Regions from separate parts of the Jeotgalibaca dankookensis genome, predicted to be linked through region 2. Evidence: a T-box and tRNA genes for the amino acid it is inferred to sense, from the RefSeq annotation. Region 2 holds a T-box; the other holds one or more tRNA genes.
The links. A T-box is a leader RNA that pairs with one kind of tRNA and senses whether it is charged. The one in region 2 lies ahead of leuS (leucine--tRNA ligase), so its partner is inferred to be a tRNA-Leu.
Positions count from the first base shown of each region.

Region 1: it encodes a tRNA-Leu, which carries the amino acid that the T-box ahead of leuS (leucine--tRNA ligase) is inferred to sense. The anticodon was not compared.

Region 1 covers NZ_CP019728.1:1,138,043-1,153,731, forward strand. Annotated here, with positions in the region: gene BW727_RS05605 (alkaline phosphatase family protein) at 1-160, opposite strand, end outside; gene BW727_RS05610 (DUF4349 domain-containing protein) at 176-1,051, opposite strand; gene gloA (lactoylglutathione lyase) at 1,356-1,730, opposite strand; gene BW727_RS05620 (zinc ribbon domain-containing protein) at 1,876-2,631, shown strand; gene cdd (cytidine deaminase) at 2,671-3,084, opposite strand; gene BW727_RS05630 (AEC family transporter) at 3,214-4,128, shown strand; gene BW727_RS05635 (DUF1002 domain-containing protein) at 4,169-5,143, opposite strand; gene BW727_RS05640 (hypothetical protein) at 5,212-5,622, opposite strand; gene BW727_RS05645 (transcription repressor NadR) at 5,712-6,233, opposite strand; gene BW727_RS05650 (hypothetical protein) at 6,375-6,602, shown strand; gene BW727_RS05655 (YrrS family protein) at 6,647-7,309, opposite strand; gene BW727_RS05660 (threonine/serine exporter family protein) at 7,393-7,848, opposite strand; gene BW727_RS05665 (threonine/serine exporter family protein) at 7,841-8,614, opposite strand; gene BW727_RS05670 (NAD-dependent epimerase/dehydratase family protein) at 8,837-9,625, shown strand; TPP riboswitch at 9,687-9,791, shown strand; gene thiT (energy-coupled thiamine transporter ThiT) at 9,859-10,434, shown strand; tRNA gene BW727_RS05680 (tRNA-Leu) at 10,545-10,627, shown strand; gene BW727_RS05685 (metal ABC transporter solute-binding protein, Zn/Mn family) at 10,703-11,653, opposite strand; gene BW727_RS05690 (metal ABC transporter permease) at 11,685-12,536, opposite strand; gene BW727_RS05695 (metal ABC transporter ATP-binding protein) at 12,536-13,279, opposite strand; gene BW727_RS05700 (DegV family protein) at 13,446-14,288, opposite strand; gene BW727_RS05705 (HAMP domain-containing sensor histidine kinase) at 14,342-15,385, opposite strand; gene BW727_RS05710 (response regulator transcription factor) at 15,375-15,689, opposite strand, start outside.
Region 2 covers NZ_CP019728.1:967,454-983,142, forward strand. Annotated here, with positions in the region: gene BW727_RS04730 (TrmH family RNA methyltransferase) at 1-56, opposite strand, end outside; gene BW727_RS04735 (peptidoglycan DD-metalloendopeptidase family protein) at 126-1,451, opposite strand; gene BW727_RS04740 (DUF4298 domain-containing protein) at 1,760-2,044, shown strand; gene BW727_RS04745 (DUF4298 domain-containing protein) at 2,049-2,354, shown strand; gene pepV (dipeptidase PepV) at 2,399-3,802, opposite strand; gene BW727_RS04755 (pseudouridine synthase) at 3,849-4,577, opposite strand; gene BW727_RS04760 (putative polysaccharide biosynthesis protein) at 4,592-6,307, opposite strand; gene BW727_RS04765 (LysM peptidoglycan-binding domain-containing protein) at 6,549-7,748, shown strand; gene leuS (leucine--tRNA ligase) at 7,795-10,209, opposite strand; T-box leader at 10,280-10,474, opposite strand; gene BW727_RS04775 (LysM peptidoglycan-binding domain-containing protein) at 10,519-11,976, opposite strand; gene mnmM (tRNA 5-(aminomethyl)-2-thiouridylate-methyltransferase MnmM) at 12,062-12,643, shown strand; gene metK (methionine adenosyltransferase) at 12,660-13,862, opposite strand; gene BW727_RS04790 (hypothetical protein) at 14,068-14,883, shown strand; gene BW727_RS04795 (ISL3 family transposase) at 15,099-15,689, shown strand, end outside.

The DNA of each region.
Region 1 (15,689 bases), 170 kb from region 2:
TATGAGCAACATATGTTAACGAAGGATATACTGTTCTTATTCCCGTAACTTGTGCACTCTGATTGAGTATTTTTTTAAAATGAGGTAACGTCGCCGCAAACTCTAAATCAGAATCACCAAATGCATCTAAAGATATGATATACAGTCTATTCTTTTTCACAGCTGCCCCTCCGTCTTATCTCTTTTTCTTTGCAATGAAACGTTTGTAAAGAACAATAAAAAGAGTAATTAAAAAGCCAAGAATAAGAATATAAGGTAAGGCGTAAATCAACCAAACAGCGACATCTTGCATCCAATAATAGAAACTGTACAAGGAGTCTAATAGAGCATGTTTAACACGTTGCCAAAATGAAACTGCCTGACCCGGGTTTTGAGAGAGACGTTGCTTTTCTGAAAGTTGGACATAGACTTGCGTATAATCGATTAAATCATCGATGTTATCAAGTTGTGATTGTAAAATTTCCCTTTCTGCAATTGTTTCACTCAAGTTATCTTCTATTAATAGAAGTTGCTCCACAGTTTCAGCATCTTCCAATAACTCTTGCAAACGAACCTCTTTTTGATTCAAAACGCTTATTCTAGCTTCTATATCTCGGTAATTCTTAGTAGCATCTTCAGCCCCAATCTGTTGACTCGTTTTTACTGCGTTCATACCAGATAAAGCATCTAAAAAGGCATTTAAATTTTCAGTTGGAACCCGTAAAGTATAGTGGACCTGACGTAGAGGCACACGATTGTTAAAGGTTTCGTTTTGTAACCCATTGTTAGATTCGGTAGAGTATTCAATGTAGGCTTGGAAGTCTGCAATTTTTTCTAACAGATATTTTTGCGAATCTTCATAAGCAAGTGTTTCATAATCTAGGTAAACTGTCTTAATAACTTTTTCGCCTATTAAACCTAGGTCAGTTTCTTCTCTCATATCCCCTTGCTCATTTAGAGTCATTTCATTTACTTCAGCCAAACCTTCCGTTGAGTTCACAGTATCTTCTTGTAGGTTTGACGAACACCCTGCAAGTAATAATATAAAAAATAATAATAATTTCTTCTTCATTTGTACCCCTCCTTATACAATCGCTTAGCCCTATTTTATCAGTCTTTCGCTATATTTGAAAGGGCTTACTTTTTATAACAAACAAAATAGAAAGAGCTGTACTCCCGAAGGAATACAGCTCTTTCTGCGGCATGATTTCTCATGGATAAAACCTCGTTCACACCGAGTTTTTATCAAACATCCACTTACCGTGGTTGTGTTAAACACGTATGTCCCGCCTTAACTGCAATCACAAAAGGATTGCAAGTCGCCTCGTCGCATGTATAAAAGAATAACATGCTTATAAACATTTAGCAAGCTTTATTTAGCGATCTTGAACAACTTCTATTTTATAGCCATCTGGATCAATTACAAAGTAATAGCGAAATTCTGAGTTCGGTAGTCCTTTTAAATCGGTTACTTCAAGATTTGCAGCTTTATGTTTTTCATGCATTTGCGGAACATCAGAAACTGCAATGGCGATATGGCCATAACCGTCTCCAAGATTGTATCCAGGATGATCATAATTGTAAGTTAACTCTAGTTGGTAATCGTCTCCTGGTAAGGATAAGTATACGAGGGTAAATTTATTATCAGGAAAATCTTTTCTATTAACCTCTTCAAAATTGAATGCTTCTTTGTAAAACGTTAATGACTTCTCTAAATCTTTAACGCGTACACAAGTATGAACCATTTTCATAAATCCTTCACTCCTTCTATCTTTGTAATACTATGGTATCATCTTTTAGAGGAGATGTCTTACAATACGCAACTAAAAAATAGCTTGTGATAAATTTGAAACTAGATTATGCTAGTCATATTGGATTAAAAAAAGGAGTAATAAAATGAAAAAATGTTTCTATTGTCAAAGCACCATTCCCGCCGATGCAGCCACTTGTCCGATGTGTGGACTTGATTTAACTGAAGTGGAGACGAGTGAAAATCGTACCCAAAAAGTTTCTCGAAAAGAGAAGCATCAATTTAGTTTTAAAAAAATTATGGCGCCTTTCTTAAGTTATGTCAGGTACATGGCAGCTCATGTCCGTACGCCTTTTAAAACTTCTTATCCCAATGAAGTTTACTCTTTACACGGGTACATAACAGTTTTACTATCAGCTCTGTTTTCAGCTGGGATTGTAACGCGAGTAGTAGCCGCTCTTGATCAAACTTATCAATTCTTCATATCAATCTCAATTTTACCCGCTTTAGTCGTCAATTTTAATGGGTTTGAATGGTTTTTAAAACTAAGTATTTTCTTCTTTTTTAATATTATTGTCTTAACTGGACTCTCTTACTTGTTCAAAAGTAAAGACAAAGCGCAAACCGCTACCTTTAACCATTGGCTTGCATACTTTACTAGTATTAATACGCTTTACCACGTTTTACTCATTGTTTTCTTTATCGTAGCGATGATTGTGCCTATTGGGTTAGGGGTGCCCGCTCTTCTATTTGTTTGCCTTTATCACCTCTCCTATATAATTAGTTACATTTTTACTTTAGAAAATGAAAAAACAAGTAAAAAATTCTATCAAGCATTGATTAGCTTGAGTGTTTATTATATAGTCATGGCTCTTATGGGATATTTATTAATCAGAATTTAAAACTAAAGAAGAAGCGATTTTTTTCGCTTCTTCTTTAGTTTAATTATTTAAGGAGTCAAATGCATAAGGCACTAATTCATCGATTGTAACGCGCTTAATCTCATCTTTTCCATTCGTTAAAAATACCGGTGTGTCAGCGTCGCATAATTCCACCATTACCTGGCGACAAATACTACAAGGTGTAATATAACCTTCCATATTAGCAGACACAGCAATTGCAGCCACATCTTCTTTCCCGTATCCTTTTGTTACGCCTGTAAAGAGTGCCGTCCGTTCAGCACAATTTGTCGCACCAAAAGAAACATTCTCAATATTTACCCCTGTAATAACATCCCCATTTTTATAGAGGATAGCTGCCCCCACTGGAAAATGTGAATAAGGAACGTAGGCCTTTGTCTTAATATTTTTTGCATCTGAAACGAGTGCATTGATTTGTTCTTCTTTTAAATCCATTTTTTTGCCTCCTTATGAAACGATTTACCTTATTATACCTTAATTTTTTTATTTTTTGTTTTTTTAACTTTCACTTACTTATTTATATGGTATGCTCTTTACGGACTATTTTGAAAAGGAGGTTACCATATGTTTCAAATTCTCTTGCAACAAATGTTAACCATGCTAACGCTCGCCATATTCGGTTTTGCACTTATAAAAAGTAAAACACTTGATAGTGAAGGTACGAGGCAAATCTCGACTATTTTAACCATGTACGTTATGCCAGCCGCAATGATCGCTTCATTTCATACTGACTTTGACTTGTCCCGTTTAAAACTATTTGGTTGGGCTGCTATTGCAGCATTTTTAACGGTCCTCAGCCGAATTTTCTTAAACTATTTTATTTTTGATAAAAATGATCGAATCGCTAAATACAGTGTTACTTTTCCAAACTCAGGTTTCTTTGGAATTCCTATTGTAACGGCTTTAATTGGAATAGAGGGCGTTTTTTTCATGACTGCCTTTATTATGGTCACAAATGTCATGCAGTGGACTTATGGACAAACGCTTATTTCTGGAAATCGACATTCTATGAGTATTAAAAAGTTATTTCTAAATCCTGCCATGATTGGTGCCACAATTGGTTTGTTTCTATTTATTACCCAAATTGCTCTTCCACCTTTTATTTGGAAAGCTGTTGATAGCATAGCGGCTTTGAATACGTCACTCGCGATGATTGTTATCGGTAGTTATTTGGCGAACAGTAACTTCAAAGAAATTTTTACAAGTAGACCCGCTTATAAAGCAGCAACTATGCGGCTACTCATTACACCGCTCTTGGCGTTTATCATTATTAAATTGTTACCCATTAATAATGCAGAAGTCGAACTCGTCTTAACAATTGCTTCAGTAGCACCTGCTGCAGCAAATACTGCTATTTTAGGTCGTCTATTCGGTGGTGATTATAAATACGGGGCACGTATTGTCGTTTTAACTTCCCTTATATCCATCCTAACCATTCCTTTTATGATTCAATTTGCGCAATTTATATACGCACTCTAATCACAATAAAAAACAGTTCCCATTAGTGGGAACTGTTTTTTTAGTTGAATAAATTACGTATGGATTGCCATACTTCCTTAAAGAATGTTCCAATCCGATCAATGATGCGGCTCTCTTCTGCTTGATCGATTAAACCTGACACTCTATTTTTAACCTCTTCTGACAAATCTTTCAGTTGTTCCTTCACTTGGGCGGAATCAATGGCAGAGGTACTTTGATATTTTTCAAATAAATCTAATAACCGTTGAAATTGCTCTTGGGTCACATAATCTTCTAATTGATTGTTGGCAAGGGCATCGTTAATAATACGCTCAATGTCTTCACGGGTTGCTAAATTGCCAACTTGATCCTTTAAGTCAGCAAGCTCTTGCTTAATTTCAATAATCGCCTGATTCAGTCGATCTGTTTCAAATCCTTCTTGATCTTGATTTTCTTGCGCAATGGCATTGGTTGTCTCAAGTTCTTCTTGGGCAACTTCCATTCGATCCTGCTCTAATCCTTCACCATTGACATCAAACGCTTTATAGATACCGGTTAAGGCACTTTCACCTGTTACTCGGCTAACACTCGCAACTAATATTTGTGCGTCAGAAACCCCAGCTGTAATCGCAGCATTTGTATACTGTTCTTCAGTGATTTCTGTAATATTTTCGGGAGTTTTAATTAAAACTTCAACACCGGTACCACTATTTTTCTTTTGAACCAGAACTGAAGAGATCATAACGGATGTATCCGCCGCTCCTTCATTCAAATAATTAGCCAAATCTTCTCCCGTCACGGGCATGCTATTAGCATTATTTATTTCTTCAATATCTAACAGCTTTATCGTGTTATCTATTTGCGATTCGGAAAGACCTCCACCATAAACGAATGTTGGTTTTCCCCATTTTTCATCGATAACCGTTGTATCAATCCTCTTCTCACTCGCCTGTACATTTTTTGTTGATAAATTGATACCAGCAGTTAGCATTAATAAACTCATCATAGTCAATAATACTTTCCTAATTTTTAGCATCCATCTAACCTCCTATTTATTCAGTATAAAGCTACAGGATAAATTTTTCCATCCACCCTGAGACCGATTTAATTTTTTTCTACCGCCCGCCAAACAATACGAGCTAGTTCTAAGTCTACCATACTATGAATAATCGTTCCCAGTCCAACCAAGCCCATTACTGAAAAAAGTAAACCTTGATCGTAATAATTTGCGGATAAGTTACCGGCAAAATAAGCAAATATAACATGGCTCATGGCTCGTAAACTAATGACAATGGGAAATCCGCCAAGTAAAAAACCAAATGCCGTTCCAATTGCGACTGCAATTGCAACAGTAGGCGAAATAAACATGGCAATGAAAGTGGCAACATGGCTAGCCAAAGTAAAAGAAGCTGGCTCTAGAATAATTTTTAATGGTGATACCATAGGGATTAAAATCCCAATTGCTATTAACAATGCTGCGATTGTTAGGGTACGTGTTCTCGTTTTCGTTTTCAAAATAATGGCACTCTCCTGTGTTATTTACTTATAATCAATGACAGGTGTCTTGACACCTGTCATTGATTATAAGTTTTTATTTTGTAAAGTCAACTGTATAAAATTCCTAATCCATTTAGTTCTTTTTTAATTTCTTCAAAAGTAGAATAATCTGGACATTTGATCGTATGAATATGAATGCCATCGGTGAGGGTTGCTAACATTTTAGTTTGTCCTTTTTTAAAATCTGCCATAAAATTTTCAATATCACTTCTAGTCCTAATTCTTAAGCTACCTGATAGTAGACCATATAGTGGATGTTCCACGCTGACATCAAGAACCTCTCCCCCTTTGTCTACAATCGTATACAATTCTATTTCCGTTTCTTCTGGTTTGTGCTGACAAACAATTTTTCCAACGAACCCTTGAAGTTCAGCTTCTTCTTTAGCTGGAATCACGTAGCCACGTGGAGTTGATTGTATTTCAAACCCTTCTGCACGCAATAACGCAACATCTCCAACAATCACCTGTCGACTGACTGAAAACTTTTCAGCAAGTACGCCTGCACTCACTGGCACTTTATTTTGTTCTAAAGTTGCCAGAATTTTTTTTCTACGTTCAGAAGTAGTCATAGACGTTCTCCCTTCTTATTTTCATAAACATATTCTAATACCTTATCACTGACATTTCCTTCTTACTCAATTATACTATTTATAAGTGTTTAGTCACTTGTTATTATTTTAATAGTTTAAAAAAGAAATTGAGGGATGTAAATGGATTTAGTGTTATACCAAGCATACAAAGAGTGGCGTAAAGAGATGTTTTTGTTCCAAGATGACTTAGATTGGGATAATAATAGTGAAGCTGATTTTGCATTATGGGACGCAGCTGATCATAGTGCTCGGGATGATTTTAATTTATTTCTAGCAACACGTACATTGGACCAAGTCAGTTTCTTAGAAATGAAGGAAATGGAAATGCGTTATGAGGAAGAAAATTAAAAGACGCATCAACACGTGAATGTGTTGATGCGTCTTTTTCGTTCTTATTGAATAAAATCATATATTTCTTCATAACGTGTTACTTGCCAACCTTGTCCATCATTCCAAGTTAGATAAACTTTATAATAACGTTGCGTTGACGTTTCTAGTATAGTTGATGTTACTTTGTCTTCAGCGCCACCATCACTGCCAACCCAATATTCTATCATATCATCTTCAGAAACTCCTGTTACTTGAGATGTTGCTCGTCTAATCTCAATACGATCGGCACTTCCATCTTCATAATTGGTTACATGTGGTCCACCTTGACTCGTTTCTACCGGTTCCCACTCCCCCGAATATGCTTTAATAACATTGGGGTCATCAGATGCTACTTCGATAATTTCATCTTCTTTTTTTGGTTCTTCTTTTGGTTTTTCTTTTGACTCTTCTTTTGATTCTTCTTTTTTTGCTTCACTTTCAGATTCTTTCGTTTCGATAGATTCAGGTGAACTAGAAGATGCCATGACAGAAGATGATTCTTCTTGTTGGTCCATGCCCGCTAAGATATCTCCTTCAGGATCTTGGTTGGAACCTGGATAAAAGAATTCAAACATTAATATAATAAGTGCCATTGCTAAAAGACCAATTGATAATTTCAGGATTAAATCAGAACGGTTATTTTTTGTTTTATTGCGCTGAACGCGCGATTTTTTATTTTCAGACACGTCTTCTCCCCCTCTTGACAATTGTATCATTTTTTCGTTACTACCAGCTACTAGTTACATTACAAATCTATTACAGTCTCACTTTAATCTTCTTTTTTATTGAATTTAATAAAATTCAATCGTAATTTTAAGCTAATCAAGGAATCCACTAGAAATATTGCCACAGCAATCGCTCCAGAAATCAATAAAGCGCCATTTAAATGAACTGTCGCACTACTATAATCACTTTCGATAAACGCAAAGACGGCCCGGTAAACACCTTCACCAGGAACTAATGGAATAAAAGCAGGTAAAAAATACACTGTCGCTGGTGTTTTTAATACTCGCGCAAAGTATTGAGATAATAAAGCAATTGTTAAGCTCGCAAATAAAGTTGCCACAACCTTGTCCACATAAGGAACGCTCAATAAATATATGAACCACCCTACTGCTCCCGTTAAGCCAATCTGAAACAAAGAGCGCCTCGGTGATTTTAAAAGGACCGCAAAAAAAACATCTGCGACAAAAGCTACGAGCGATTGTACAAGAATATCATCCATTAAATAATCGGCCTCCTAACACTAACCCAGTTCCGATTCCGATTGCAATAAAAATAGCAATGAGAAAAGCCTCTAATATTTTTGCACCTCCGGACATATAATCCTCACGGAATATGTCTCGAACACCGTTCGTCATAGCTGTTCCTGGTAATAAAGGAGTAATAGCCGAAACAATCATAATGTTTTGCGAAAGAGGCGTTTGAATGAGTTTAGAGATACCAATTGCTAAAATCGCTATTAAGAAACTTGCTACCATATCCAACACAAAAGGTTTAATATGCCAACGATTTCCAAAATATTGTACGAATGCTACGCTGATAGAAACGGGTATAATCGCAATAAATTCTGTTAATCCACCTTGATAGAGAATTACAATTGTCTGGATAAACCCAATGATGGCTATCGCTTGCGTCCAGGGATTATATTGGATGCGATTAATTTCCTTTAATAGCTGAAAGGCTTCCTCAATTGGAAGCAGGCCACTGGTTACACGTCTAGAAATATCATTAACACGCGTAATATTTCCTAGATTTGTATTTCGATTCGAAATACGTTTAACAACTGTAATCGCGTGCATGTCGTAGTTATCAAGGGTTGCTACCAGCCCTGTCGTTATAGCTAAAGCATCAATCATTCCTAATTCGGTTAGAGCAAGAATACGCGTAACCGTCTCTTCAACCCGATAGGTTTCCGCATTGCTCTCAAGCATAATTTGTCCAGCCAATACGGCCGTATCCATATATAGTTCGTAATCCATTTCTGTCATTTAACTTTCCCCTTCCCTCAGCTTCTAGTCTATCTAAGTATAACTGAAAACTATTTTCAATTCTTTTCTTTTCTAGAAGTAAATACTCATTACGTGTTTACTATTTAGTCTAACACTTTTAGACGAGTATCATACCAAATAAATAAGTCTAGACTATTATTTGACTTTAAAGGCGTTACATTTTACGATGACACTAGCATCTATTATAGAGGGGGTTATATTGTGTCTTCAATCTTAATAACCGGCGCAACTGGTAATATCGGCGTTGTTTTAGTTGAGCATTTAAAAAAGGATCATCAATTGACACTTGTGGATATCGATTTTTCAAAAATGCCAGAACATTTAATGGATGGTTCTACCATCAAAAAAGCAGATCTCATTAAACCTGAGAACTGGAGTGGTTTATTAGAGGAGACTGACTATGTCATCCACCTAGCTGGCGATCCAAGTCCGGATGCAGGTTTTTATGATTCTCTTCTGGATATGAATTTCAAGCTAACTTATAATTTATTTGAGGAAGCTAAAAAAGAAACCAATCAGGTTAAACGTATTATTTTTGCTAGCTCCGTTCACGCTATTGATAACTACCCAGATAATGTACAAGTTAAGACTTCTGATTATCCGAGGCCAGCGGATTTATATGGTGTATCTAAGGTATTCATGGAAGCCTTGGCTAGCTATCACGCTTACACAAACGGCCAAGAAGCAATTGGTATTCGAATAGGCGCCTTTAATGGCGACATTTCCCCAGATATCTCCAACGCAGACGCTTTTTCTGTTTATTTATCTGAACGCGATCTGTGTCACCTTATCGATTGCTGTTTAGAAGCAACTCTAAAAGAGCCTTTTCTTTTAGTAAACGGCGTATCGAATAATCGTTTTCCTAGAATGGATATTTACCAAGCGCATGTCGATATCGGATATACACCACAAGATGATGCTTTTGAAATGCAAGGAAGTGGCGTTTATGATTTCAAAAAAGAGCCTGAAATTGATATGGATTTTGAATAAAATTAAGATTTTTTTGTCTTTATTTAAAAAGTATGCTAAAGTATCATTAATTGAATCATTACTTATCACAAAGGGGGGCCATTTATTGGCTGAGACTGAATGAACTATTCTAACCCTTCGAACCTGTTTCGTTAATACGAGCGTAGGAATTGTGTGAGTTGAGGAAACCTTTTAAGTATCCTCCTCCTTTGTTGTAGGTTTTTTGAGATTCTACCACAGAAGGAGGAGTTTTTATGTCAAAAAATTTATCAGTTTGGATTGAAGCAACTATTATAGCCGCTCTAGCGACTGCTTTGTCTTTTATTCCGCTCAATATTGGACCGAGTTTTTCGATAACCGTTGGGCAACCTGTTCTGGTCTTATATGCTTTGCGTCGTGGATTGAAACCAGGACTTGCGGCTGGTTTTTTGTGGGGGGTTCTGCATATTTTAGTGGGAACTGCTTATATTCTTACCCCTCTTCAAGGGTTTATTGAATATTTCGTTGCCTTTGGATTTACTGGTTTTGCTGGTTTATGGGCAAATAAAATGAGAGCAGATTTAAATAACAATGATGCAAAACACTCTGTTTTAGTTATTATTTTAGCTTCACTTGTTGGTACTTTTGCACGTTACTTCTGGCATACAATTGCTGGTTACTACTTTTGGGGACAATTTGCCCCAGAAGGATGGAGTCCTTGGTTTTATTCGATTACCATGAACAGTATTAGCGCACTTGCAACAGGTACCTTTACGATTGTCGTTCTGCTCATTGTTTTACGTACAACGCCACAACTATTTATTCCTAAAAATAACCGACAAGGCTATTAATAATGAAGTTGAAACGGAAAAGATGCTAGCTTATGCATGAGCATCTTTTCTTTTTTTATTGACAAAGACTACAATCAGAATTATACTATAGTAGTTCTGTTAATTCTTAAGCGGTCATGGCGGAATGGCAGACGCGCCAGCTTGAGGGGCTGGTGGGAGAAATCCCGTGGAGGTTCAAGTCCTCTTGGCCGCATCATTATTTTATTATTTAAAAAGCTATCCCTAGGCGAATGATTCGCTTGGGGATAGCTTTTTTTTACTCTATATTTTAATGTTCTTTCAGTTCATCATGAATTAAATTAATATTATAATTTAGATACTTCATATAAGTATCTACTTCTTCCCCTGGTTTCCCAATTTCGTCAGAGTAGATTGGTTTTTCGGAAAATGGAACGCCTGTTTCCTTAGAAACAGTTTCCATAGGTCTGGTATCTACATTTGATTCAATAAAGAGAACAGGTACATTGTTATCTTTTACAAAAGCAATCAATGATTTAATTTGTTCTGGTGAACCATTTTCTTCGGTATCAATTGCCCAAATAAACCCTTCTTTTAATCCATATTCATCAGCCATATACTGGAAAGCACGTTCACTTGTTACAAGGATACGTTTTTCTTCAGGAATATCATTAATACGTTCGCGGTATTCTTTTTCAACTTCTTTTAATCTTTCTAGATAAGCTGTAGCTCGTTCTTCATAATTTCCTTTGTTTTCTGGATCTTTTTCTATGAAAGCATCACGCATATCTTCAGCCATCTTAATACCAACAGCAGGGTTAATAAATGCGTGAGGATTTATTTGATCTTTTTTACCATCTTCACCACTTAGGTACATTGGTTCTACACGTTCCGTTAAACTATACAAGTTATCCATATCTTGATTAACAGAATTAATCATTTTAAAGAACCAGCCATCTTCTCCACCTTCAAGGTTTAGACCATTATAAAATAAGATATCAGCGTCTGTTGCTTTTTTCATATCCAATGGAAGTGGTTCATACTCATGTGGATCTGTTCCGGTTGGAACTAAGTTATGAATGGAAACATCATCGCCACCGATTTCTCTGGCAAGGTCTTGAATAATGGTAAAGCTCGAGACAACCTGTAATTTATCATCACTATTACTTGCTTCGTCTGTTGTTGCCTCGTTGCTTCCACACCCTATCAGCAGCATAAGAGCCGCACTAGGTGCTAATAAATATTTAAATATTTTCTTCATTTGTTTTGTTTCCTCCTAATTTTTTTATCTATTAAACAGTAACCTCTTTTTTCTTACTTAACATTGGCCATAATAAACCGCGTTTTGGTGAAAAGAGTAAAGCAATCAAGAAAATAGCGGTGGTTGCAAGCGCAATGACTGGACCAGATGGAAGGTCATGAACGTAGCTAAAATAAATACCCGCTACGGCTGCTATTGCTCCAAAAATGGACGCGAGTACAATCATGATTGACAATCGATCTGTCAGTAAATAGGCAGTTGAAGCCGGTGTAATCAGCATCGATACTACCAAGATAACACCAACGGTTTGAAGTGAAGCAACCGTTACAAGTGTCAAGAGAACCATGATACTATAATGTATAAAACGCGTATTCAATCCGTAAACAGATGCCATGGTTTCATCAAAACTTGAAATAAGCAGTTCCTTATAGAAAAGAATGACAGCTAACAAGACAACAGCCCCTACGCCCATCGTAATCCACATATCTGATGTTCTGACATGCAAGACGTTACCAAACAAGATTTGTGTCAGGTCTGTTGCACTTTGCGCTTTGGTGATTAAGATAATCCCAATAGCGAAGGCAGATGAGAAAACAATCCCAATAGCTGCATCTGTTTTTATACGGCTATTTTGACTAATAGCACCAATTCCAAAGGCAGTTAAAATTCCTACTACTACCGCACCATAGAAATAGTTAATCCCAAGTAAGTAAGAGATTGCTACCCCTGGTAAGACCGCATGAGAAATTGCATCTCCCATCAAAGACATTCCTCTTAAAACAATAAAACTTCCAATTACCCCACAAATAATACCGACCATTACGGATGTTACTAGGGCTTTCTGTAAGAATCCATAGGTCATTAAATCATTTATAAAATCCATTATCCTTTCACTCCCATCGTTTCAAGTACTGATAATGGTGTCTTAAATGCTGCTTCCATAATCTCAGGTGTAAAGACATCCTCAACCGGACCAGCTCCAAACAGTGCTTTATTTATCAAAATGATATCATCAAAATATCCTTCGACTTTACTTAAGTCATGGTGAATCACAAAAACTGTTTTCCCTTGATCTCTCAATTCTCTTAGAATATCCACAATAATTTCTTCACTCGAAACATCAATTCCAACAAAAGGTTCATCTAAGAAAAAGACGTCTGCATTTTGAGCCAAACTTCTCGCAACGAAGACACGTTGTTGTTGGCCACCTGATAGTTCACCTATTTGCTTCTCAGCAAAGTCTTCCATCCCAACTTTTTCAAGACACTTTAGTGCCCACTCCTTATCTTTTTGACTTGGTCGTTTAAATAAACCAAGTTTTGGGTAGGTACCTAAAAGAACAGTATCTTTTACTAGAATTGGAAAATCCCAGTCAATATTAGACCTTTGCGGGACGTAGGCGATATCCTTTCGCATTTCATCAACTGATTTTCCGTATATGCTAACGTCACCACTATCTTTTGATATGAGACCCAACATTGCTTTTATTAATGTCGACTTCCCTGCTCCGTTAGGACCAAGTATTCCAATTAGCTTTCCGGACTCAAGTGAGAAATTAATATCTTGCAAGACTTTATTTCCAGAATATGAAACATCTAGGTTTTTCACATCAATTGTTTTACTCACACTTTTACCTCCACATAATTATTTAAATAGTAACCTAAAATAGTTTAGGCGCACCTAAACTTATATCCCTACTATACCAAAAAAAATACAGATATGCTAGCTTGCTGTTTAATTAAAAAAATAGATAAAAAAAAGAAAAGCATAAAGATGCCTTTCCAAAAATTGTTTATTTTTCTCTTACAAAAGCAATAGCTAAACTCTCAGGTCCAACGTGTGTTCCAATCACGCCACCTATTGAGAATAGTTTGGAATGAGTTAACTGGTATTTTTCTTCTGTTTCTTTTCTAAATTGGTAACCCTCTTCTTTGTTGAGCGTATATCCAAAATAAACCGGGAAATCAGGATCTAATTTTTCTTTTTCTAATTCTTTTTGAAGGGATTTTTTCCCGGCTTTTCTACCGCGTTTTTTTGAAAGTTCCTTTAATGATTTGTCTTCAAGAATAATGATTGGTTTGATATTTAATTTTTCACCAATAAATGCCAAACTTTTTGGTATTCTTCCGCCCATTTTTAAATATTTTAAGGTATTAACTAAACCACAAACGACAACACGATCTTTCAAATCATTTACTTTTTCTGTGATTGTTTCTATTTTTTTTCCCGAATCACGTAATTGAACCGCGTATTCGACAAGCATACGTTGTGTTAAAATCGCTTGCTCTGTATCAATAATAGTAATTTTTACTTTATAAGGTGACATCTTTTTCGCTACCATAGCACTTTCATAGGTACCACTTAGCCCACTAGAAAGGGTTAAGACTAGAACATCGTCACCTTTTTCTTCGGCTTTTTTAAAATATTCTAAGTATTGTTCTGGTGAAGGCCGGCTTGTTAATGGCAAAGCAGTGGCAGTCATCAATTTTTGATAAAATAAATCAAAGTCTTCGGTCTTTTCTTGCTTTATTTCATCTTCATTAAAGCTTATTTTCAAAGGTACAATATCAATATTATTTTTTTTGGCTTCTTCTAGTGTTATATCTGCTGCACTGTCTGTAATAATTCGTATCATCTCTGCGTCCTCCTATTTTACTTGTAAGAGGAGGATAACAAAGGTATATGAACTCAAGATGAACTTTCGTGCGGGAGGGTAATCGTAAAGCTAGCGCCTCTTCCGCGACTACTCGCAACTTGAATCGTTCCATGGTGCAACTCTAATATGCGTTGTACTAATGGGAACCCGAGTCCGTTTCCACTTGTTTTCCGACTATTATCTTCTTGAAAAAACTTTTCAAATATTTTTTGATGGTGTTCCTCTTTAATTCCTACACCCGTATCGCTGATAACAATCACTACTTGGTTGGCAAAATTAGTTGCTTTAACGGTAATGTTACCTTTTAGATTGTTATATTTAATAGCATTTTCAAATATATTTAACCAAACTTGGTAGAGAAGTTCTTTATTGCCGGAATAAGTAATCTTTTCAATCTGGATATCTAAAGTCAATTCTTTTTCTTCCCATTTTGGTTGAAGAAACAATAAACTCTCCCGTATTTGTTCATCCAATCGAAATTTTTCTTTCTCATATCCCATCGTTTGGGTTTCAAGTTTCGTAAGTTGGAGAATATTATCTGTTAGAGTAATTAATTGTTGATTCCCTTCATAAATACGTTTGTAATAGCTCCTTCGTTCTTCGTCTGGGATGGATTCACTTTGAAGAAGTTGGATATAACCTTGTATGACCGATATAGGTGTTTTAAATTCGTGCGAAACATTTGATATAAAATCATTTCGCAATGTTTCAATGCCACCCAGTTCTCGAACCATTAAATTAAAATCTGAATACAATTCTTGCACTTCTTCGGCAGCCTTTTCTTCTTCAATTTGTACTGAAAAATCTCCTTGCGCCACAAGTCGCATACTTTTCCGCAAGGCCACAATGGGTTGTAGAAATTTTCTACCTACCAGAGATGAAATACCACTACTTATTAAAGCGAGAAATAAAGCAATAAAAATAATGAGATAAACGCTCCCTTTGTCCTTAGGAATAATATCAAAGTAAGTGGCTATTAGTAAAATTAAGGCCACCCCTAGGGCTGAAACAAGAATCAGACTAAAAACAACCAGTGAGAAATAGAGCCACACATTTGCTTTAATCTTATTTTTCATTTAACAAAACCGCCTTATATCCCAACCCTCTTACCGTTATAATTTCAAAATCATGGTTGTTCTGTAGCTTACTTCTTAACCTCTTGATATGCACATCAACCGTCCGCTCATCGGAATCTGATTGGTATCCCCAGATATCATCCATTAACTGTTGTCTCGTAAATATTTTATTGGGATAGGATAAAAGCTTATAAAGTAATTGGAATTCTTTTTGAGGCATTTCAATGGCTTCCCCATCTTCGTTCATAATTAGTGTTTCTTCATATAAGGTCGTATTGCCTACCGTTAGTTCATTCTCATGAGA
Region 2 (15,689 bases):
TGTAATTTTTTTAACTGTTTTATTTTTTGGTTTTTTATCGAGGTAATTTTTTCCATTACAAACTCTCCTTAACGTTCAAAAAAGCCACTGTCTCTAAAAGAAAACAGTGGCTTCTATAGTATGCATTATAATGAGAAATAATTCAATGGATCAATTCGCACGCCATTTTCATAGACCTCTAAATGGAGATGAACGCCGGTTGATTCACCAGTTGTTCCCATAATTCCTAATTGTTGCCCTTGACTAACTGATTGTCCTGGCGCAACTGATAAAGATGGTGTCATATGAGCATAGAGTGTTTTAACATTATTCCCATTTATGGTGCCATGATTAATTACAACATGGTATCCCCATGAAGGACTAAAGGTTGCAACTTCAACTGTTCCTTCTTTTGCGGCTACAATAGCACCACTACCAGCAAAGTCAATCCCGCCGTGCAAACGGTAGGTGCCATCTATCGGATGGAGTCGCATACCAAATGGAGAAGAGATATAACCAGAAGCTGGATTTATAAATCCGCCAACAGAAACTTCTGGAGTAGAAGAAGTAGGCGCGGACGCGGAATCGACAGATGCCACAAGGTTTCCACTTGCTTGCTCACGGGCAGCAATTTCTGCTTGTTCGGCTGCAGCTTTTTCCTGTGCGATTCTTTCTTTTTCCAGTCTTTCTGATTCAATCCGTTGTTCTTCCGTTGCAATATCCTCACCAATAATTTGAGCTTGTGCTAAAACGTCAGATTGTGTAGCTTCTAAATCTTTTTTCTCAGCTTTCGTCAATTGTGTATTTTCTAGTACAAGCGCAATTTGGTGATTAAGTTCATTTTGTTGCGCGACGATATTGTTTTTACTGACAATGATTTGTTGTTTCAATTCTTCTGCTGCAACTTTTTCTTCTTCTACGAGTTGTTTGGAATCTTCAACTTCTTTTTTGTCATTTTCTTGTTGCGTGACAATTTCTTTGTTCGCTACAAGAAGATGATTAACTGTTGTTACTTTTCCCACTAGATCTGTCAAAGATTCAGCGCTTGCTACAATAGACACGACATCGGTTAAACTTGCTTGTGTTTGAATAACACGTGCTTGATTATTCAATTTTTCAGTCCGTTGTTCAATAATAATTTCTAAAGCTTCAATACGATCTTGTAATGCGTCAATCCGCTCTTCTATTTCATCAAGAGCTTCTTCTTGCGCTTCAAGGTCTAATAAAAGTTCATCGATATTATTTTGTAATTCTTGTACATTGTTCTCTAAATTCCTTTTTTCGTTTTCTAGGCTATTTAACGAGTCTTCTTTTTGGTTTATTTTATTTTGAATTTCTTGTGATTTTTCTTCTAAATGTAGCTTTTCGCTATTTAATTCGTCCAATGTATCTGCTTGTGCTTGGAACCCACCAGCAAATGGAGACAATAAAATAATCGAAGATGCTAAGGCAATATATTTTTTATGCTTCAATGTGTTCTCTCCTTCTTTTTTCAACAGTAATGAGTATAACATTGAAGAATTAAAAAATATGTAAACAGAGTATGACATTTTGGTTTCAAATTTTCGCACATATGTACGTGAATTGTCTTTTTATTGTCTACTTAAGTGAAAAAGTAAGAATTAAGATAGTAATAAATTGTTTTTTTATATTTTTTTCTTTATAGCATGTTACTTTTTGTTACATTTGTAATCTTTCTGTAACAAATATTTTGTATTCTGTCCGAACTTTTGATTATAATTAATGGATAAGAGCAATCTGATCCAAGGAGGTAGAGAAAATGGACGCATTAGAAAGAGTAAAAAGGATGCAGGGTAAACTTACCCAAGCACAAAAGACTCTCGATAACTTTGAAAACTATTTAAAAAAGTTCGAGTCCGAACAAACTAATATCCATTCTTTAATAGACTACTATGGTCAAGACGAATGGCATCAAGACCGGCAAATTTTTAATGATCCGGTTTTAGGAGAAGATCCGGTAAATGATCTCTTAATAGACAACCATCAACTGACAATTAAAATGCTTGAAATTGCTACAAAAATCATAAAAAACAACAGGGAGTGAGAAAATGGAATCAACCGAAAGAGTTAAAAGGATGCAAGCTGAACTTGTCCAAGCAGAACAGCATGTGAAGCAGTTTGAGGAAGCGTTAAAAGAATTTAAAGAGGGACAAGTAATTATAAAAAAAGTAGCGAATTATTACGGTAGCAATGATTGGTACGCAGATAGAGAAGCGCATGAAGGTAAAAGAATGGAAGTAAACTACAATACTTCTATTCTCGGTGAGGATGAACCCTATGATTTATTAATAACGAATCAACAATTAGCCATTCAGATGTTAGAAATAGCAACCGATATGATAAAAAATTTCTAAAAAAATCAGAGCCTCGCTAATATATTAGCAAGACTCTGGTTTTTCTATTTAATCAATTGATAAATAGCATCTGCATAAATCGCTGTGGCACGGAATAAATCATCCAAAGCTAAAAACTCATTTGCTTGATGCATGGTGTCAATACTGTCCGGGAACAAAGCACCGTAAGCGACACCTCTTTCCATCAATCGTCCATAAGTACCGCCACCTATGGAACGTTCTTGCCCTTTTTGACCCGTATGTTTTTCATAGACATCCAGTAACGTTTTAACCAAAGGATCATCAGCTGGAACGTAGTGAGGCTCTTTACCTAAACCCTCTTTTTTAACTGAAACACCAAGTGGTTCTAACGTTTCTTTTATCTTATCTTCTAGAGAGTTTGCATGTACACCTGTTGGATAGCGGAAGTTTAGAGCGATTTTACCCCCATCTTTTTCTGTAAAAGAAAAGATACCGGCATTCATTGTCAATTCTCCCATAATAGCGTCTGTGTGCGCCACACCTAAGTCTCGAGCAGCAAAATCTAAATGAATATAGTCCGTAATTAATTTAAAGTAGGTTGCTGCTTCTCCACCAAATTCAAATTGATTTAAGAAAACAGCTAAATAAGTCGCAGCATTTACGCCTGCTGCTGGGTTCATTCCATGGGCAGATTTACCCACTACTTCAATCGTCACTGTCTTTCCTTCTACAGAGAAAGAGCCAGTTATCGGGTTCGCTTCAATAAAAGTCTTCCAAGTTGTTTTTATTTTTTCAACTTCCTGACTGATAAACACAACTTTTGCATCTTGTGGTACCATGTTTTCACGCATACCCGCTTCAAAATCAATTAGTTGATTCTTTCCACCTTCAAGATTGTTACCTATAGTCACGTACAGAGACTGATTACCTTTTTCGCCGTTAATGATAGGAAAATCTGCATCTGGTGAAAAACCAAAGCCCGGTTTTTCTTCATGCTTAAGGTAATAGTCCATACATTGCCAACCGCTTTCTTCATCGGTCCCAATAATCATTCGCACACGTTTAGAAACGGGCAATTTTAGATCACGGATAATTTTAATCGCATAGTACCCTGCCATTGAAGGACCTTTATCATCACTAGACCCACGGGCGTAAACACGATTATTTTTAATAACAGGTTCAAAGGGATTAGTTTCCCATCCGGTACCAGTTGGTACAACGTCTACATGCCCGAGTACACCCATTAATTCTTCACCTTGACCAAACTCAATATGTCCGGCTAAGTTACCAACATTTTTTGTTAAAAAACCATCACGTTTCCCTATTTCTAAGAAAGCATCAAGAGCTTCTTTTGGTCCTGGACCAACTGGCATCTCAGGTGTCGCTTTTTTGTCATCTCTAACACTGTCAATACGTAAAATGGTAAATAAATCTTCTAAGAGCTCTTCTTTTCGACCCTCTACCTCTTTTGTCCAATTAATTTCCATTGTGGCACATCCTTTTCTAAAAAGTCATAAACTAAGTTTAGCATTTTTACTTGTCTTGTGGCAAAAATTCCTTGAGCTGATCTAGCTCTTCTTTATCCAACGGACGGTATTCGCCACTTTTCAGCGTTTCATCTAACTTTAAACTTGCCATTGATTGCCGTTTCAAATAATTGACTTCCTTCCCACATGCTAAAACCATTCGTTTCACTTGATGAAATTTACCTTCTTCGACCGTGATTAATACCTTGGAAGTCCGATCAGTTTGTTCAATAATTTGAAGTTCAGCTGGTAGACATTTATAGCCATCTTCCAAGACAATTCCTAGCTTGAATCGTTCTATATCTTCCAGATCCATCACACCCACTACTTCTGCGTAGTATGTTTTTTTGACGTGCTTTTTTGGTGATAATAAAAAATGAGCAAGCTCGCCATCATTCGTTAACAATAATAATCCTTCTGTGTCCTTATCTAACCGCCCCACTGGGAAAGGATTGAAATGCTGTTCTTCTGGCTGCAATAAGTCAATAACCGTTTTTTGAAAATTATCTTCAGTTGCACTTAAATAACCGGCTGGTTTATTCAACATCAGATATATGAATTCTTGATAAGTAATCGTTTCCCCGTTTACAGAAATATGGTCTTGATTTAAATTGAGAATGTAATCTCCTTTTTTGACTACCTGATCATTAACCCTGACAACTTTCTTTTTTAACAATTGTTTGACTTCTTTCCGACTCCCAAATCCCGTATGAGATAAAAATTTATCTAAGCGCATTTAAGAACCACCTTTTACTTTATTTTGAATTTCTCTCGTAAGGAACCGACACGTTCTCCCAAGACTTTATCTGCAATTCTTAACTTAAGAACGAGATAGATATAAACCGCTCCGCCAACAGCTGCGATAATGAGAACTAGAAGTAATGCAAATATTTTACGATCGGGAGTGATAAATACTTGTAAAAGACGATTTGTTACATGCGAAATGATATACATATAACCAGTAGCTAAACTTATTAAACCAATGGTTTTACTTGTTTCTCTTACGTTAAAAGGAACTAACCGATATACTTTAATAAAAGATAAGACCGCTGTTACAATAAAACCGATGCTTGTGGCATATAGAGCACCTGCTGAGCCAAATATAGCGAGTAGAGGGTATTGTATAATCAATTTTACACCTAGGCCTATAAGGAGGTAAATAATGGCTTCTGTGTGCTTTCCAAAAGACTGTAAAATGGAAGACACAATTGTGAAAGCTCCTAAAATAATCGCCATCATAGATGCAATTGATAACATGCGAACGCCAATTGGCGACACGTCAGATATCGCATAGAAGACGTTATAGATAGGACGTGATACAACCATCATTCCGAATGCAGCCGGGAACATCACAAACGAAAACAGCTCAAAGATTTGGCGAATTTGATTACCTAACGCACGTTTATTTCCTTTCACATAATTTTCTACTAGAAGTGGGATGGATGTTGCTGCCATTCCTACTGCTAGGGATATAATAATCATAATGAGTTTATCGGCATTGAAACTAAACAAACCGTATAAGGTACTAATAATTTCTTTATTATAATTTGTTGTCTGCAACATAATGGGTTCAAAGGTAAATTGATCAATTAGTTTCGCAAATGTGATACCAGATCCGATAATAATGAAAGGAATTGATTCACGCACCATTTCTTTAATAGCGTCTTTAACATTCACATTATCACCAGAGGTATCCGCCGCAATCATCTCTCCATATTTTTGCATATGTTTGCGATAATACCACATTAAGACTACTAAAGAAGCAGCAGCACCAACAAAAGCTGCAAAAGTAGAGTGCGCAACTGCAGTTGGAAATTGACCGTTTAATACTTGCATCACAATAAAGGTTGCTAAAAGGATGTAAGCAACCCGAACAAGTTGTTCCACAACTTGCGTAATCGCTGAAGGCACCATATTTTGATAACCTTGGAAATACCCACGAATTAAACTCATAACTGGAACAATCAACAAAGCAGGCGCCAACGATCGGATAACCAGTGCATTGGCTTCAACAGAAACACCTGGACTTCTCGCACCAATTATCGGAGCGAGTGCAAACATAATAATGGCACTGATAAGGCCGGTTATTACCATTAATAATGTGCTCTTTTTAAAAAGCTCCTGTCCCTTTCCATATTCACCTTTTGCATTATACTGGGCGATTTGTTTCGACATAGCTGATGGAAAACCAGCAATACCAATTGCTAAAAAAAGTTGGTATGGTGTGTAGCCAATTGCGAATAATGCATTCCCCATATCTGAGCTTGCGCCCATCATAGCAGTCCAAGGAATAATATAAAGGGCTCCTAGTAACCGCGAAAAAATACTTCCAAAAGTCATCCAGAAAGTTCCTTGAACCATCTTATCGCCGTCATCATTGTTATTTCTTGGCTCTTTATCGCTAGGTAGTTCTACTTGTGTTGTCTCTAAAGCTTTTTTTTGCTGTATTATTTCATCTTTTGGCATTTTACAACCCTCAATTTTTATTTTTTTATGGATTCATATCATTTTACCAGACAACACAGTGTTTTCAAATTACAATTCCAACGAATTGCAGTTAAGAATCATTAAAGATTGGTAAACAACACAATTAAAAAATGTGTTTAATAACTACCAAATAAGATGTATAATAAAAGTGAGGAAAGATTTGTTGTTCTTTTCTTAGTCTTGACGCGGGTATTAGTTCAAATAGAAAAGAGGGACTGACATGATTAAGCGTAGCTTGAAGTTTTTCGTTACTATTTTCTCATTCCTGACCTTTTTCCTTTATCTAAGTCCTATTGTGCAAGCAGCCTCCTCACAATTCATTATCCAAGGAAATACAAATGAGAAAATCATTGCCTTGACCTTTGATGATGGTTCTGACGGGACAAACTTTGGATCTATTCTAGATATCTTATCCCAGCATGGTATTAAAGCCACCTTCTTCTTAACTGGTTCTGGAGCTAGCGCGCATCCGCAGCATGTTAAAAAAGCTGTTTTTGCTGGACACGACATCGGCAACCATTCCTATGACCACCCCGATTTTACTACCATTTCAAAAACGGAAATACTTTCTCAACTTTCACAAACAGAAACTATTATAAAAAGTTTAACAGGCCAAACTACTAAACCTTATTTCAGAGCACCTTACGGAGCAACCAATGCGAGTGTTTTAAAAATTGTTGGTGACGCTGGTTATACCTACACATTCCACTGGACCATTGATTCTCTAGACTGGACGGGTAACAGTGCGACAACCATTCAAAATCGGGTCATGAATAACCTACAACCCGGTACCATTCTATTAATGCATACCGGATATGGTGCTACGGGAACCTTGCAAGCATTAAAGACACTTATTCCCCAATTGAAAAATAAAGGATACAAGTTTGTGACCGTATCACAACTGTTAGGTATCCAATCACCACCAGGAGTTGGAAATACCTACACCGTTAAAGCTGGTGACACCCTATATGCAATTGCGCTTCGCTATGGTGTAACAGTTACCCAACTTGCTAATGCTAACAAGATTACCAATCCAAACCTCATTCGCGTTGGACAAACACTTACGATTCCAGGCGGTACGAGCACACCAACTCCCCCTGCCACTCCAAGTCTTCCTTCAACTACTTATACTGTAAAAGCTGGTGATACCCTATATGCCATTGCAGTTCGCTATGGAGTAACGGTTACCCAACTTGCTAATGCTAACAAGATTACTAATCCAAACCTCATTCGCGTTGGACAAATAATCAAAATACCGGGAACAAGTAGTGCACCAATAACACGTACCTACACAGTTAAATCCGGAGATACCTTGTATGCGATTGCCAATAAACTAGGAACGAGCGTAGAAAATCTAGTCCGTAAGAACAATATAGCTAATCCTAATTTGATTCGTGTTGGACAAGTTCTTCAATATTAAAATAACAAGGAGTAGGAAAGCATATCCTACTCCTTGTTATTTTGGGTTAATTTGCGACGATATTTACGAGTTTACCAGGGACTGCAATGACTTTGCGAATTGTTTTATCAGTAATCATTGCTTGTATTTTATCATCTGCCATTGCCATTTCAGTTAGTTCTTCTTTTGTAGCATTGATGGCAACTTTTTTACGTGCACGTACTTTCCCATTTACTTGAAAGATTACTTCCACTTCATCTTCCTGCAAAAGACTTTCATCATATGTAGGCCAAGCGATAGTTCCGATGCTAGCGGTATGCCCTAATTTTTTCCAAAGTTCTTCTGCTATATGTGGCGCAATAGGAGCTAGTAATTGAAGGAAGCCTTCCATGTATTGAATAGGTAGCGCCTCCGCTTTATTAGCTTCATTTACAAAAATCATCATTTGTGAAATAGCCGTATTAAAATGTAATTGCTCGTAGTCTTCTGTAACTTTTTTAACTGTTTGGTGATAGAGTTTGTCTAAATTACCAGGATTAACATTGGTTATGCGGTCGCGAACCTTACCATTCTCATCAATCATAAGACGCCACACCCGGTCAAGGAAACGACGGCTAGCTTCAATTCCATTTTCACTCCAAGCAGTACTTGCATCTAGTGGCCCCATAAACATCTCATATAAGCGTAAGGTATCTGCCCCGTGTGATGTTACAATATCATCTGGGTTTACTACATTCCCTTTCGATTTTGACATTTTTTCATTATTTGTTCCTAAGATCATTCCTTGGTTAAATAATTTTTGGAATGGTTCTTTTGTTTTAACAATGCCAAGGTCGTAAAGGAATTTATGCCAGAAACGCGCGTAAAGCAAGTGAAGAACTGCGTGTTCTGCTCCCCCAATATACAAATCAACATTTTGCCAGTAATCCAATGCTTCTTCTCCAGCTAATGCAGAATCGTTACTTGGGTCCATGAAACGTAGGTAATACCAAGAGCTACCGGCCCACTGAGGCATAGTATTGGTATCACGACGTCCTTTCATACCGGTTTTGGGATCCGTTACATTCACCCACTCTTCTATGTTCGCGAGTGGTGACTCTCCGGTACCACTTGGTTTGATTTTATCGGTTTTAGGTAGTAAAAGTGGCAGTTCTTCTTCCGGAAGCGTAGTTGTCGTGCCATCTTCCCAGTGAATCACTGGAATTGGTTCTCCCCAATAGCGTTGGCGCGCGAATAACCAATCACGTAGACGGTAAGATACGACCGCTTCCCCGACTCCATTTTCAACCAACCATTCATTCATAGTCTTAATAGCTGTTTCTTTATCCATTCCATCCAAAAAATCAGAATTGATATGTGGACCATTACCGACAAACGCTTCTTTCGAAACGTCGCCTCCTTCAAGAACCGGTATAATTTCTAGACCAAATTGTTTTGCAAATTCATAGTCTCGTTGATCGTGAGCGGGAACAGCCATAATAGCACCGGTTCCATAAGTTGAAAGAACGTAATCAGATATCCAAATTGGAAATTCTTTCCCATTTACAGGGTTAATAGCATAAGCACCGGTAAAGACACCCGTCTTTTCTTTGGCTAGCTCTGTCCGCTCTAAATCACTCTTAGTAGCAATTGAATCAATGTAATCTTGGACTTTTTCACGTTGTTCATCACTGACAATTTCTTGTACCAATGGTAATTCCGGAGCCATAACAGCATATGTAGCACCAAACAAGGTATCTGGGCGTGTTGTAAAGACTTGGAAGGATTTATCTGTATTTTTGATTTTAAACGTTACATTTGAACCTTCTGAACGACCAATCCAATTACGTTGCATATCCTTAATGCTTTCTGGCCAGTCTACTAATTCCAAATCATCTAACAAACGATCTGCATATGCGGTGATTTTTAACATCCATTGCCGCATAGGTTTGCGATATACTGGATAGCCACCACGTTCGCTAACACCATCAACAATTTCTTCATTTGCCAATACGGTTCCTAGTTCTGGACACCAGTTTACAGAGACTTCTGCCTCGTAAGCTAAACCTTTTTCAAAAAGTTTAGTAAAAATCCATTGAGTCCATTTGTAGTAATGAGGATCCGTCGTATTAATTTCTCGAGACCAATCATAACTAAAGCCAAGGGACTGAATTTGGCGTTTAAAGGTTTGGATATTATGGGCTGTAAACTCTGCTGGATCATTTCCGGTATCAAGTGCATATTGTTCTGCTGGTAATCCAAACGCATCCCATCCTATTGGATGAAGAACGTTAAATCCCTGAGATCGTTTCATGCGTGCTAAAATATCGGTTGCTGTATAACCTGAAGGATGTCCAACATGCAATCCTTGTCCTGATGGGTAGGGGAACATATCTAAAATATAGTACTTCGGCTTATCAGAATGAGATTCTGTTTTAAATGTTTCGTTGTCACTCCAATATTTCTGCCATTTTTTTTCAATTGCTTGATGATCATAAGCCATTTTTTAATCTCCTTTAAAATTTTTTATTTGTGTAAACAAAAAAACCTATAGGCTCCCCCCCTTGGAGAGTCTATAGGACGAACATTTCGTGGTACCACCTATATTTAAACTTATCATGCCTATAACGTAGCGACACGGCTTTACTTACTTTTAATTCAGTATAGCGACTACTGAGGTGAGTTCAAAAATGTCATCCATGCATTTTCACCGACCATGCACTCTCTTGGGGAATCAATTGTTTACTAGTCCTAGTCAAAGTCTTTATTACTTTGTAATTATAGCAGTTTCATTCATTATTTTCAAATAAGGTTATTTAATGCGTAAGTTTTGGCCTGGATAAATCAGGTTACTCGTTACATCATTCCATTCAATTAACTGCGTTAAAGAAACATTATTTTTTCGTGCAATCGAGTACAGTGTATCTCCACTTGTAACGACATAGGAGAAGGTTTCTTGTACAGCATCATTCACAAGGGATTCTTCAGTCCTGTTTGACTGGCTAATTAATAAGGTTTGCCCTGGAACGATAAAATCAGTCGTTAACTCATTAGCTATTTTTAAATCTGATAATGATATTCCAAATCGCGCAGCAAGGCTATATAAAGTATCACCGCTTTGAATGGTGTAGGTCTGACCCATCTCAACGAGTTCATCGGGAACAGTTGGTTTAGCAGGTGGTTCTTCAACGCTGACTGCTTCTTTAATAAATAAGACTTGTCCTGGGTAAATAAGGTCTGAGTCTAATTGATTAATTTCTTCTAACTGAGATAAAGACATACCAAACCCTTCAGCAAGGCTATATAAAGTGTCACCACTCACAACCGTATATGTGCTTTCCGGAGAAACAACCGGATTTGAAGCACCCTCCTCTACGGAGTTATTTTCTATTTGATTGCTTACTTCTGTGGAAGCCAATGTAAGTAATTGACCAGGGTAGATAATATCGTTATCTAATCCGTTCCAATTTTTAATTTGTTCAATAGAAACACTATATTCTTGGCTAATGGCCCAAAGGGAATCATTTTCTTTGACTTGATAGGTATCTGAAATTTGTACTAAAACATCTGATTCTGGTACTGAGGGGATTGCTTGCTCTTCTTCGACGCTATCGTAAATGTCTAACTCATTTGTTTCAATAATTTGATTTAATTTAACATCATAAGCACTGTCGGTTGCATAACGACCAGTCAGATATTGTGTTGCATCTTGGTAAGTTTCAGTATTACTTTTCCAAGCACCGCTATAATAATTTGGATCCCAGCTTGTGCCATTTTTTAAAACTTGGGCATAATCTTCTAAGGACTCAGAATAAGATGGGTATTTTCTAAATCCAGCTTCAATTTGGTAATAATTTTGATTACCACTATCTTCTAAAGTCGGCATGATAGCCGTTTCTCCGTTATAATTACCTTTGATACCAAAGAGATTATAATTTGGTTCAGATGCTAAACTACTTTGCCCCCAACCACTTTCAAGAATCGCCTGTGCCATCATAACCGAAGCATATAAATCATTCTCTGCTGCAATTTCAGTTGCAGGCGAAGTAATCGAATCTAAAAAAGGATGAACCGTACTCACCTTCAGCGGAGATGGAAACTGGCTACTCGCCGCTACTTCTGGTACCGAGGCGACTATAGTTGAGACAAGAACAGAAACGCCCACCAGAGAAACAACCTTCATTTTCCTTTTTTTAATAATATCTAACTGGTTTTTTGATATTTTCAAGTTAACAATCCCACCTAACTGATATTTTTTATACTTTTCCATTATAATAGTTCTAAGTGAATAAAAGCATGACTTTTGAAAACTGTTATAATTGTCATTGTTTTGTAATATTTAAGGAGGAAGATTCGTGCTAGAAAAAGCCATCGATTTTAGTCATTCTTTACTAAAAAAAACAGTTGTACCAGGAGATATAGTGATTGATGCTACCGTCGGAAAAGGCAACGACTCGCTACTATTAGCAAGTTTAGTTGGTCCTTCAGGTAAAGTAATCGGATTTGATATCCAAGAACAAGCGATAAAGCAAACAAAAGAAAAATTTCTACTAACAGGTTTAAGTGAGCGTTTAGAATTGCATCAAACGAGCCATGAACATGCACATACCTTTATTCCAGAAAACAAAGCCATTGGAGGTGTTATCTATAATCTTGGTTATCTACCGGGTGGAGACAAATCGATTACAACGACCTACCAGTCGACTTTAACCAGTATAAAGCATTTGTTGCCTTTATTACGCGTTGGTAGTCTAATGGTACTGGTTGTATATAGTGGGCATCCAAATGGCCTAAAAGAGAAAGAGATGCTCTTAAACTACGTTAGTGGCCTAAATCAAACGGACTATACCGTTCTTTCATACCAATTTATTAATCAACAGAACCACCCACCCTTCGTTATTGCAATTGAAAAACGTAAAAAGAAGCACCCTATTTAAAAAAGGATGCTTCTTTCTATGCTAATCCAAGTTCTTGTTTCAGAACGTCAATTTTGTCTGTTACTTCCCATGTAAACTCTTCATCATTACGACCAAAATGACCATAAGCTGCTGTCTTTTGGTAGATGGGGCGACGTAAATCCAACATTTTAATAATGCCCGCTGGTGTTAAAGAGAATAGCTTGCGAATTGCAGCAATCAATCTTTCTTCTGAGATTTCACTTGTTTCAAAGGTATCGACAGAAATAGAAACTGGTTCAGCAACACCAATAGCATAAGCTAGCTGGATTTCACACTTAGTTGCAATACCTGCTGCTACAATATTTTTAGCAATATAACGTGCTGCATAACTTGCAGAACGATCCACCTTTGTGGCATCCTTACCTGAAAAAGCCCCACCGCCATGGCGTGCATAGCCTCCATAGGTATCCACAATTATTTTACGACCAGTTAAACCAGAATCTCCTTTTGGACCTCCAGTTACAAAACGACCAGTTGGATTAATATAGTATTTGGTTTCACTGTCCAATAGATTTGCTGGAATGACTGCTTGGATAATTTTTTCCATAGCATCGTATTTGAGTGTTTCGTAAGTGACTAACTCGTCATGTTGTGTACTCAAAACGACGGTGTCGACACGAAATGGCTTATCATTTTCGTCATATTCAACTGTTACCTGTGCTTTGCCGTCTGGGCGTAAGTAGTCCATCGTGCCATTTTTTCTAACTTCAGCTAAACGTCTTGTCAATTTGTGACTCAAACTGATTGGGAGTGGCATAAGTTCTTCGGTTTCATTAATAGCAAAACCGAACATAAGTCCTTGGTCACCTGCACCAATTGTTTTTTCATCTGTTTGTAAAACAGTTTCGTCATCTCTTGTTTCTAATGAATGATTGACACCTACAGCAATGTCGTCAGACTGTTCATCTAGTGCGACCATTACCGCTAGATTTTCAGCGTCAAAGCCATACTTACCGCGTGTATAACCAATTTCGGTTACAGTATCACGGACAACTTGCTGGATATTCGCATAAGCGGTTGTGGTCACTTCACCAAATACAAAAACAAGTCCAGTTGTCACAACTGTTTCACACGCAACGCGTGCTTGTGGATCCATAGATAATAACTTATCTAAAATTGCATCACTAATTTGATCAGCGATTTTATCTGGATGTCCTTCTGTTACTGACTCTGATGTAAATAATCTTTTTTCTACCATTTATATTCCCCCATTTTTTTGGTTACAAGGCTCTCCTTTTACTGGATCCTATCGGGATATTGCTCTCGGCCTTTAAAATTGCAATAGTTATACTATACGCTTTTCAAGTAGAAAATGCAAGACAGAATCGCTGATTACCTTGACAATTCTCTAGCAATTTTTTATGATGACTTGTACAGGTATAAATCTGGTAAGGAAGTGTAGCATGAAGAGTATCTTATTAAAAATCAGAAAAAAAATAAACCACCCTGCTCTTTTTTTTACTATCTTATCACTCGCTCTAATCACTTTTGGAACTATCTTGGGAATTGATCAAGATGCAATCCAAATTTTTCCTTTTATATTACTTTATTTATTTGTTTTACTAAGCAACTTATTAGAAGTTACCTTGATTAAAAAACTTAATGCGGATTTCGATCCCCCTGCTTTTTTGAAACAATTCTTTTGGATTAGTATGGTGACAGTGCTTTTACTTTTCTTTATTTTTGTAAACTGGCTTAGTACCAGCTTATTAATACTCTATATAGTGTTTATACTAAGCTCTCTTCACCCAAAAATAAAAATGGAACAAACAATTTTTTATCCACTTTTACAATTATTTTTTAAAGTTATTATCATAAATATACTTGCTTACTATGTTCAGACTGGCTATTTAGAAGGAAAAATTTTACTGGCACTATTCCCACTCTTTTTCTTTTTTATACCTTTCCTCTTATATAGTCAGAAAAATATTTTCCAAGAAAAAAATAATTGGTTTCAAAAAGTAGTAATTAACTACTTTACCAACATAATAACCTTGAGCTATTTAACAGGAGTTATAGCAGTTTTGTTATATTTTAGTTTCATAAAGTTATCACTCATCTATTCGATTGCTTTTATTCTACCTATTATAGCATCTATACTAGCAGTTTTACTTAGGAAAAAAGCGTTCATTAATCATCCGTATAGTTTTTTAACTATTTTCCTTTTTACAACTATATTATTATATGCAATTTTACTAAAAATACCAGCCATTTTGTGATCCTTTGTTAAGGAAACAAAATGGCTGGTATTTTTTCGGTTCTAGAATATTAAGTGTTGATGGGCCCATGGCCCTTTTGTGAAAACACAAAGAGACAAATGAATTTTTCCGTTAAAATGAAGGTATCGAGTCTTTATTTTAGGGAGGAAATTCATTTGTCTCATAAACATTCTATATTAAATCTGCTGGGAATAAAAGATAAAAATATTAAAGTGATGGATAAGGATTGGCTGAAGGAAGAAGTTAGAAATGGCCTGCATTGCAAAATCATCTCCGCCAAGCTGACCTATACACCAGAGGCTTGTAAGTGCTGCGGCTGCGTAAATGAGGGATCGATAGTCAAAAATGGGACAAAACTGACTCATCCTCTACTCCTCGATATGGCGGGATGTCCCACCTACTTGGAACTGAAGAAACAACGATTCTTATGCCGGGAATGTGGTCAAACGTTTATTGCGGAAACGTGTATCGTAAAAAAACGTTGCCATATCACGAATGATGTGAAGCGTTCTATCGCCGTCCAAGGGACGAGGAACATATCTGAAAAGGATCTTGCGCTTGAACACCGTGTTTCCAATAACACCGTCAAAAGGGTTTTTGGAGATTTTTATGATACATTCCGCCAAGTCTATACCCATCTTCCTGAGAACTTGGCGATTGATGAATTTAAGAGCGTAAAAAGCGCTGAGGGGGCAATGAGCCTGATTATTTGTGATTCCGACAACAAGAAAATTTTTGATATTCTTGAAGATCGCCGTAACAAATCAATCATGGATTACTTTATGCGTTTTCCACAAGAACAACGA